One region of the Streptomyces sp. NPDC015171 genome, then DNA from elsewhere that is predicted to be linked to it. Evidence: riboswitches for the same ligand, from Rfam matches in the RefSeq annotation. Region 1 holds a riboswitch; the other holds the start of a gene.
What was found. A riboswitch is a leader RNA that binds a small molecule or an ion and turns the genes downstream of it on or off. The one in region 1 is predicted to bind cobalamin.
Positions count from the first base shown of each region.

Region 1 (3,401 bases):
GTCCGTCGGGTCCGTGGGGTCGGTCGGGTCCGTGGGGTCGGTCGGCGGTGTGGTGGAGCGGTCGTCCTTCGCGGTCAGGGCGGCCAGGCTGGTGCCGGCGCCGGCCAGGACGACCCGCGGGACCGGCGAGAGGGCCGGCTCGGTGTCACCGCCCTCGTAGCCGAAGCCGCCGCCCGCCAGCTGCTGCCCGGAGAGCCATCCGACGGCGGCCTCCGCTCGGTCCTTGTCGCCGAGCGCGCGCAGCAGCTGGGCGGCGTACGCGGTCGCCTCGACGCTGCCGCTGGTGGCGCTGGGGTCGGCGGGGAACCAGCCGTCCTTGTGCTGTTCCTTCGTCAGGAAGGCCCGCGCCGCGGCGACGGCGTCGTCATGCCCGCCAGCCTTGTGCAGCACGAGGGCGACCAGCGCGGTCGGGACGGTCTCGCCGGCGCACTCCTCGCCGGGCGGGGTGAGGACGCTGGAGACGCCGCCGTCCTCGCAGCGGAGCTTGACCAGCCGGTCGACGGTGGCGGCCGGCGGGATCGCTCCCGCGCGCAGCAGGGCGAGCACGGCCAGCGCCTGCTGCTCGGTGACGGCGGCGTTCTTGAAGTCGCCCTCCGCGGTGCAGCCCGGGTTCTTGTCGGGGTCGGAGTCCGCGGGGCAGACGTTGTCGGTCAGGTCGGCGAGGAGGTCCCGGCCGCCGAACTTGCGCGGGTCGGTCCTGGTGATCTCGGCGAGCAGCGCGAGCCGGGCGCTGGCCCCGGTGTCGGGTCCCTGGTCCTTGCCGGCCGCGTAGACGTAGTCGTCGGCGTTGCGGGAGAGGAAGTCGGTGACCTTGTACAGGGCGGTGCCCTGCCCGCGGACGGCCGCCAGCGCGTAGGCCGCGTCGGCGGTCAGCGCGTAGTCGGTGGTGGTGGAGCCGTCCTGGACGATCCGCTCACCGTCCGTGAGCCGGCCGGAGAGCCAGCTCGCGGCGGCGGTCAGGGAGACCCTGCCGATCCGCACGTCGTCGGGCGTGAACCGGGGCTCGCCGCCGGCGCCGCCCAGGTCGGTGCCGCCGTACACCCAGGCGTCCACGTCGCCGGGCTTCAGCGTGCGCATCTTCGCCCCGTACGGGCTGTAGGTCCAGTCGTCGTCGCCGGGCGAGGCGATCCAGTAGGACCAGTACGCGGTGGCCTGGGGGGTGGCGTCACAGCGCTCCTTGTCCCGGGTCGGGAACTGCTTGCCCGACTTGAACGAGGGGAGGCCGATGCGGCAGATGAACCCGTCGCCGTCGTGCACGGTGCCGGCGGTGGTGAAGCCGGCGTCGTGCAGGAGATCGAAGCCCGTGGTCGGGGTGGTGTCGCAGCCCCGCTCGACCTTGCCGGCGAACGGTCCGAAGTCGACGGCGACGACGGCGCCCTCGGCGGCCGTGCACCCGCCGACCGGTCCGGCGGCGGTCGCCGGCGTCGTGAGGAACGCCACACCGGCCGCCAGCGCCATGAGCCAGGCCGCCACCAGCGCCGTCGGACGCCGCGGCACTCTGCCCGCCCCCGCGCTTCTTCGTCTCTCGGTCCCCACCACGGCCCCCTCGTGCCGGCCGGCGCGTGCGCGGACGTGGCAGAGGGCCTCCGGGGAACGGGGAATCCCTGTGTCCGGAAGCTGGTCGCACCACGCCGCAGTCCACGACGGCGTCTGTTGCTCGTGATCACGCCCCAGGCATTCCGGCTCGCCCGGCGGAAGGCCGGGCCCACGGTTGCGGGTCAGCGCCGGACTTCGACCGGCTTCCCCTGGAACTCGTTGCTTATCAGCGGGATTTGAGCACGGTTCACAGGAGGCGTCAAGACGGGCCCGGCGTGCCGTGACGGACGGCCTCCGGGAGCGCTGGCGGCCCGGCCGCACGTCAGGTACCGTCCCGGACTGCCGAGTGGGGGAACCCGGTGGGAGTCCGGGGCTGACGCGCAGCGGTGTGGGACGGCAGGGGGCCGGACCGAGCCCGAATGCCCAGACGGCGCAGCACTCTGGAAGCCGGTCCACGCGTTCCGGGCGGCGGCCACGCCTCGCCGTGCCCCGGAGCCGGCGGACATGGGCCAGGCCGACGCCCCTCATCCCAGGAGCAGGCCATGTCCCGCCATCTGTCCCGTCGTTCCGTCCTCGTCGCCTCCGCCGCCCTCGGCGCCTTCGCGCTGACCACGCTGCCCGCCGCGGCCACCTCCACCCCGGCGCAGATCGCCACGTCGAAGACGAACGGTGTCGCCTACCTCAAGTCGCTCCAGGCCGCCGACGGTTCGTACGCCGGTTCCGGGCTGTCCAACGAGTGGGCGTTCAGCGCCCTCGCCTCGGCCGGGACCGCCGCGGTGGACGTGACGCCCGGCGGTGACACGAGCAAGAACGCGAGAACCGTCTACCGCGATCTGCTGTCCACGAGCAGCTGGCCCTCCGCCAGCCCGGTGGTCACCGACTACGAGCGGGCCACGCTCAACGCCTACGCCGCGGGCATCGACCCGTCCCGTGTCTCCGCCTCCCGCAACCTGATCGCCAACATCTACAGCTACTGGCAGACCGCCGAGCCGGGCTACTTCGGCCCGTCGGCCAACTTCAACGGCACCGTCTTCGCGGCGCTCGCCCTGAACGGCGCCAAGACCCAGTCCGGCCAGATCCGCGTCCCGCAGGCGCTGCGCAACTCGATGATCACCCGCATCCGCGCCAACCAGCACAACGACGGCGGCTGGAACTACGGCAAGGCCGAGGGCAATCCGGGCCAGCTCGGCGCGGCCAGCGACATCGACATGACGGGCGCCGCGATGGCCGCGCTCTGCGTGTCCGGCGTGCCGAACACCGACACCGACGTCGTGCAGGCCAAGGACTTCCTCAAGGGCAAGCTGGTGTCCGGCACGGGTGCCTTCGACGCCATGTTCGGTGTCAACACCGACTCCAACGGCTGGGCCGTCTCCGGACTGAACGCCTGCGGCATCGACCCGCAGACCGGTGACTTCCTCACCGCGGACAGCAAGACGCCGGTGGACTTCCTCATCGCGCAGCAGTTCAACCCGGGCGGCGGCTTCAAGTACCTGCCCACCGACACCTCGCCGTCGGCGTACGCGTCGATCGACGGGCTGCGGGCCGTGGCGGGCGGCGGCTTCACCGCCGCGCCGCCGGTCCCGACGACGCCCGGGGCCCCGCAGTGGGTGGCCCAGTCCTCCCTCGCCTCGGGTACGGCGACGAAGCTGGCGCTCACCGTGGACGACGGCTCCGGCACGCCGAAGGTGTGTGCCGTCACCCTCACCCCGACCGGTACGACGACCACGCTCGGTGCCGTGCTCGACGCGGCCAAGACCGCCGCGGCCCCGTCGGGCTGTGTCACCTCGCTGACGCCGTCGTCCGGTGCCGGTGTCATCACGGCCGTGAACGGCAAGGCGAACAGCGGCTCCAACACCTGGAAGGTC
Region 1 covers NZ_JBIBUO010000027.1:219-3,619, reverse strand. The annotation lists gene ACF073_RS38590 (prenyltransferase/squalene oxidase repeat-containing protein) at 1-1,536, opposite strand, end outside; cobalamin riboswitch at 1,652-1,799, opposite strand; gene ACF073_RS38585 (hypothetical protein) at 2,079-3,401, shown strand, end outside.

Region 2 (3,401 bases), on a different contig from region 1:
TCACCAGGAAGCCGGCGACCAGTTCCTGGTCCTTCGCCGAGAGCAGGGCGACGGTGCCGAAGAACGAGGCGAAGACGCCCCCGCGGTCGATGTCGCCGACGACCAGCACGGGCAGCCCCGCGCCCCGGGCGATACCCATGTTGACGATGTCGGTCCGCCGCAGATTGATCTCGGCCGGGCTGCCCGCCCCCTCGCAGATCACCGCGTCATACGTGCCCCGCAACTCGGCCAGGCAGTCCAGCACCGTGCCGAGCAGCCGCTGCTGGCGCCCGCCGTGGTAGCCGCGCGCGCTCATCTCGCCCACCGGCTTGCCCAGCAGCACCACCTGGCTGCTCTGCTCGCCGCCGGGCTTGAGCAGCACCGGGTTCATGAGCGCGGTCGGCTCGACCCGGCAGGCCTGGGCCTGCATCGCCTGCGCCCGCCCGATCTCGGCGCCCTCGCGCGTGACGAAGGAGTTCAGGGACATGTTCTGCGCCTTGAACGGCGCGACCCGCACGCCCTGGCGCACCAGCCAGCGGCAGATGCCGGCCGTCACGACGCTCTTGCCGGCGTCGGAGGTGGTGCCGGCGACGAGGAGGCCACCGTTCATTTCCCGCGTCCTTTCCGCAGTGCGCGCGCGGCGACCGTGGCGCCGAGGGCGAGCAGGCCGACCCGGCGGGAGAGCCGTACGGACCGGTCGATGTCGGTGACCCGGACCGGCCGTCCGTGGGCACCGTTGAGCACGGGACGGTGTTCGACCCGGCCGCCGTAGGAGAGCGTGCCGCCCAGCCTGACCCCGAGGGCTCCCGCGAAAGCGGCCTCCACCGGACCGGCGTTGGGGCTCGGATGCCTGCCCGCGTCGGCCTTCCAGGCGCGCAGGGCGCCCCGGGGATCGGGTCCGGCCACGGCGGCGAGCACGGCGGTCAGCCGGGCCCCGGGCCAGCCGGCCACGTCGTCGAGGCGGGCGGAGGCCCAGCCGTAGCGGCGGTGCCGGGGCGACTTGTGGCCCACCATCGCGTCCAGGGTGTTGACCGCGCGGAACCCGAGCAGCCCGGGCACCCCGCCCACGGCACCCCACACCAGCGCGCCCACGACCGCGTCCGAGGTGTTCTCGGCGACCGACTCGACCACGGCACGGGCCATGCCGTCGGCGTCCAGCGCCTGCGGGTCCCGGCCGCACAGATGGGGCAGCCTGGCCCGGGCGGCCTCGATGTCCCCCGCGGCCAGGGCCTGTCCGACGGTGCGGGCCTCCCGGGCGAGCGAGGTGCCGCCGACGACGGCCCAGGTGGCGGCGGCGGTCAGCGCGACGGAGGCGGTGGGGGAGGGGCGTACGGCGCGGGCGGCCAGCGCGCCGAGCGCGACGGCGCCGCCGGCGCAGACGGCGGTGTGCAGGGCGCCCCAGCCGCGGTGGTCGCGCCACAGGGCGCGCTCCACGGCCGCGGCCGTGCGGCCGAACGCGGCGACCGGATGCCCGCGGCGCGGGTCGCCGAGGAGGAGGTCGCCCAACACCCCGGCGGCGGCACCGTACGCGTACGTGCGATCGGCACCCATCGGCTCAGCCGGCCGTGGGCGCGGGAACGGGCCTGGTACGGGTTCTCGATCGGCGGCCGAGCATGTCGATCTGTGTCCTCACTCAGGGTGTCCGCGCCCTGGTCCGACGTGAATCGGCGGTGAGAGTTCCTGGCTCCCGGGGGTTCTTCCCCGGTGACAGTGGCGGGACCGCGCCGGATTCGCACCGGCTTCCTCTTCTGCCGCCGTAGATGGCCCGGGCAGTCCACCACGCCCCCGGAAGGACCGTCAACTCGCCGTTGACCTGGGACGCCGGACTGTGCCGAGCCCCACATCGGCGGCACGCGGGACGGTGCCCGACGACCCGGTCGCGGTGAATGCCCCTCGCGCCGGGGGGAATTCACCGGGCGCCCGGCGGCGCTCCGCGCGCTCTCCGAGGGCCGGCGGGGCCCGCCCCCGTGCCGCCGGTACGCGAAAGCCCCGCCGGGGCCGCCGAAGCGGGGCCCGGCAGGGCCGGTGTCATGCGCGGGGGGCCGTCAGGACTTGGCCATGATCAGGTACATCCCGTACACCACCGCCGCCGCACAGGCCGCGAAGCACACGTACGCACCGGTCACCGCCAGCGCGGCGGAACCGCCCTCGGCCGTGGCCTTCTCCCGGCGGGACAGGCCGTTGATGCCGAGGGTGAACAGGGCCACCAGGCCCACCGTGAACGCGAGGCTCACACCGAAGACGGAGCCGAGGGCCGCCCAGTCGATCGTCATGGGGATGCTTCCTTCACTAACCGTGCTCGGGATCAGACCGTGGCGGCCGGCGGGGTGGCCGGCGCGGGCTCGGCGACGGGGGCGGGGATCGTGGCCGTCAGGCCCTCGGTGACCGGGCCCGCCGGGGGCGGGGTCACGGCGGCGATGGCGGCGGTGACCACACCGACCGGCTCGGCGCTCTCCTCGACCACATTGGTGTGGTCGACGACCTCGCGGCGGGAGATCTTCCAGATCGCGGCGCTGGCGGCGACCAGGAAGACGGCGACGGCCGCGGTGCCCCAGTCGCCCAGGTCGGTGACGGACTCGGCGCCCGCGCCGACCAGCGCGGCGGCCGGGAGGGTGAGCGCCCAGGCGGCGAACATGCGGGTCGCGGTGGACCAGCGGACCACGCCGCCCTTGCGGCCGAGGCCCGCGCCCATCACCGAGCCGGAGACGACGTGCGTGGTGGACAGGGAGAAGCCGAGGTGGGAGGAGGCCAGGATGGCGGTCGCCGCGCTGGTCTGGGCGGCGAAGCCCTGACGCGGCTCCAGGTCGGTCAGGCCCTTGCCCATGGTGCGGATGATGCGCCAGCCGCCGATGTAGGTGCCGAGCGCGATGGCCAGACCGGCCGAGAGGATCACCCAGGTGGGAGGGTTCGAGCCGGGGGCGATGGCGCCGCCCGCGATCAGCGCCAGGGTGATGATGCCCATCGTCTTCTGGGCGTCGTTGGTGCCGTGGGCGAGGGAGACCAGGCCGGCCGAGGCGATCTGGCCGGCGCGGTAGCCCTTGCGGGTGGCCTCGCCGTCGGCGGTGCCGCCGATGCCGTAGGAGAGCCGGGTGGCCAGCAGCGAGGCGAGGCCCGCGACGAGCGGCGCGGCGACGGCCGGCAGCAGCACCTTGGTGACCAGGACGTCACCGTGTACGGCGCCGAAGCCGGCGGAGGCGACGGTGGCGCCGACCAGGCCGCCCATCAGGGCGTGCGAGGAGCTGGAGGGGAGACCCACCAGCCAGGTCAGCAGGTTCCAGAGGATCGCGCCGACGAGGGCGGCGAAGATGACCTCGGGACGGATGCCGCTCTCGTCGACGAGACCCTTGGAGATCGTGTTGGCGACCTCCACGGAGAGGAAGGCGCCCACGAGATTGAGGGCGGCGGACATGCCTACCGCGATC
Region 2 covers NZ_JBIBUO010000024.1:16,570-19,970, forward strand. The annotation lists gene ACF073_RS37380 (cobyric acid synthase) at 1-589, opposite strand, end outside; gene ACF073_RS37385 (cobalamin biosynthesis protein) at 586-1,530, opposite strand; cobalamin riboswitch at 1,631-1,773, opposite strand; gene ACF073_RS37390 (hypothetical protein) at 2,025-2,252, opposite strand; gene ACF073_RS37395 (anion permease) at 2,285-3,401, opposite strand, start outside.
Region 2: another riboswitch for cobalamin. It lies ahead of ACF073_RS37385 (cobalamin biosynthesis protein); the one in region 1 lies ahead of ACF073_RS38590 (prenyltransferase/squalene oxidase repeat-containing protein).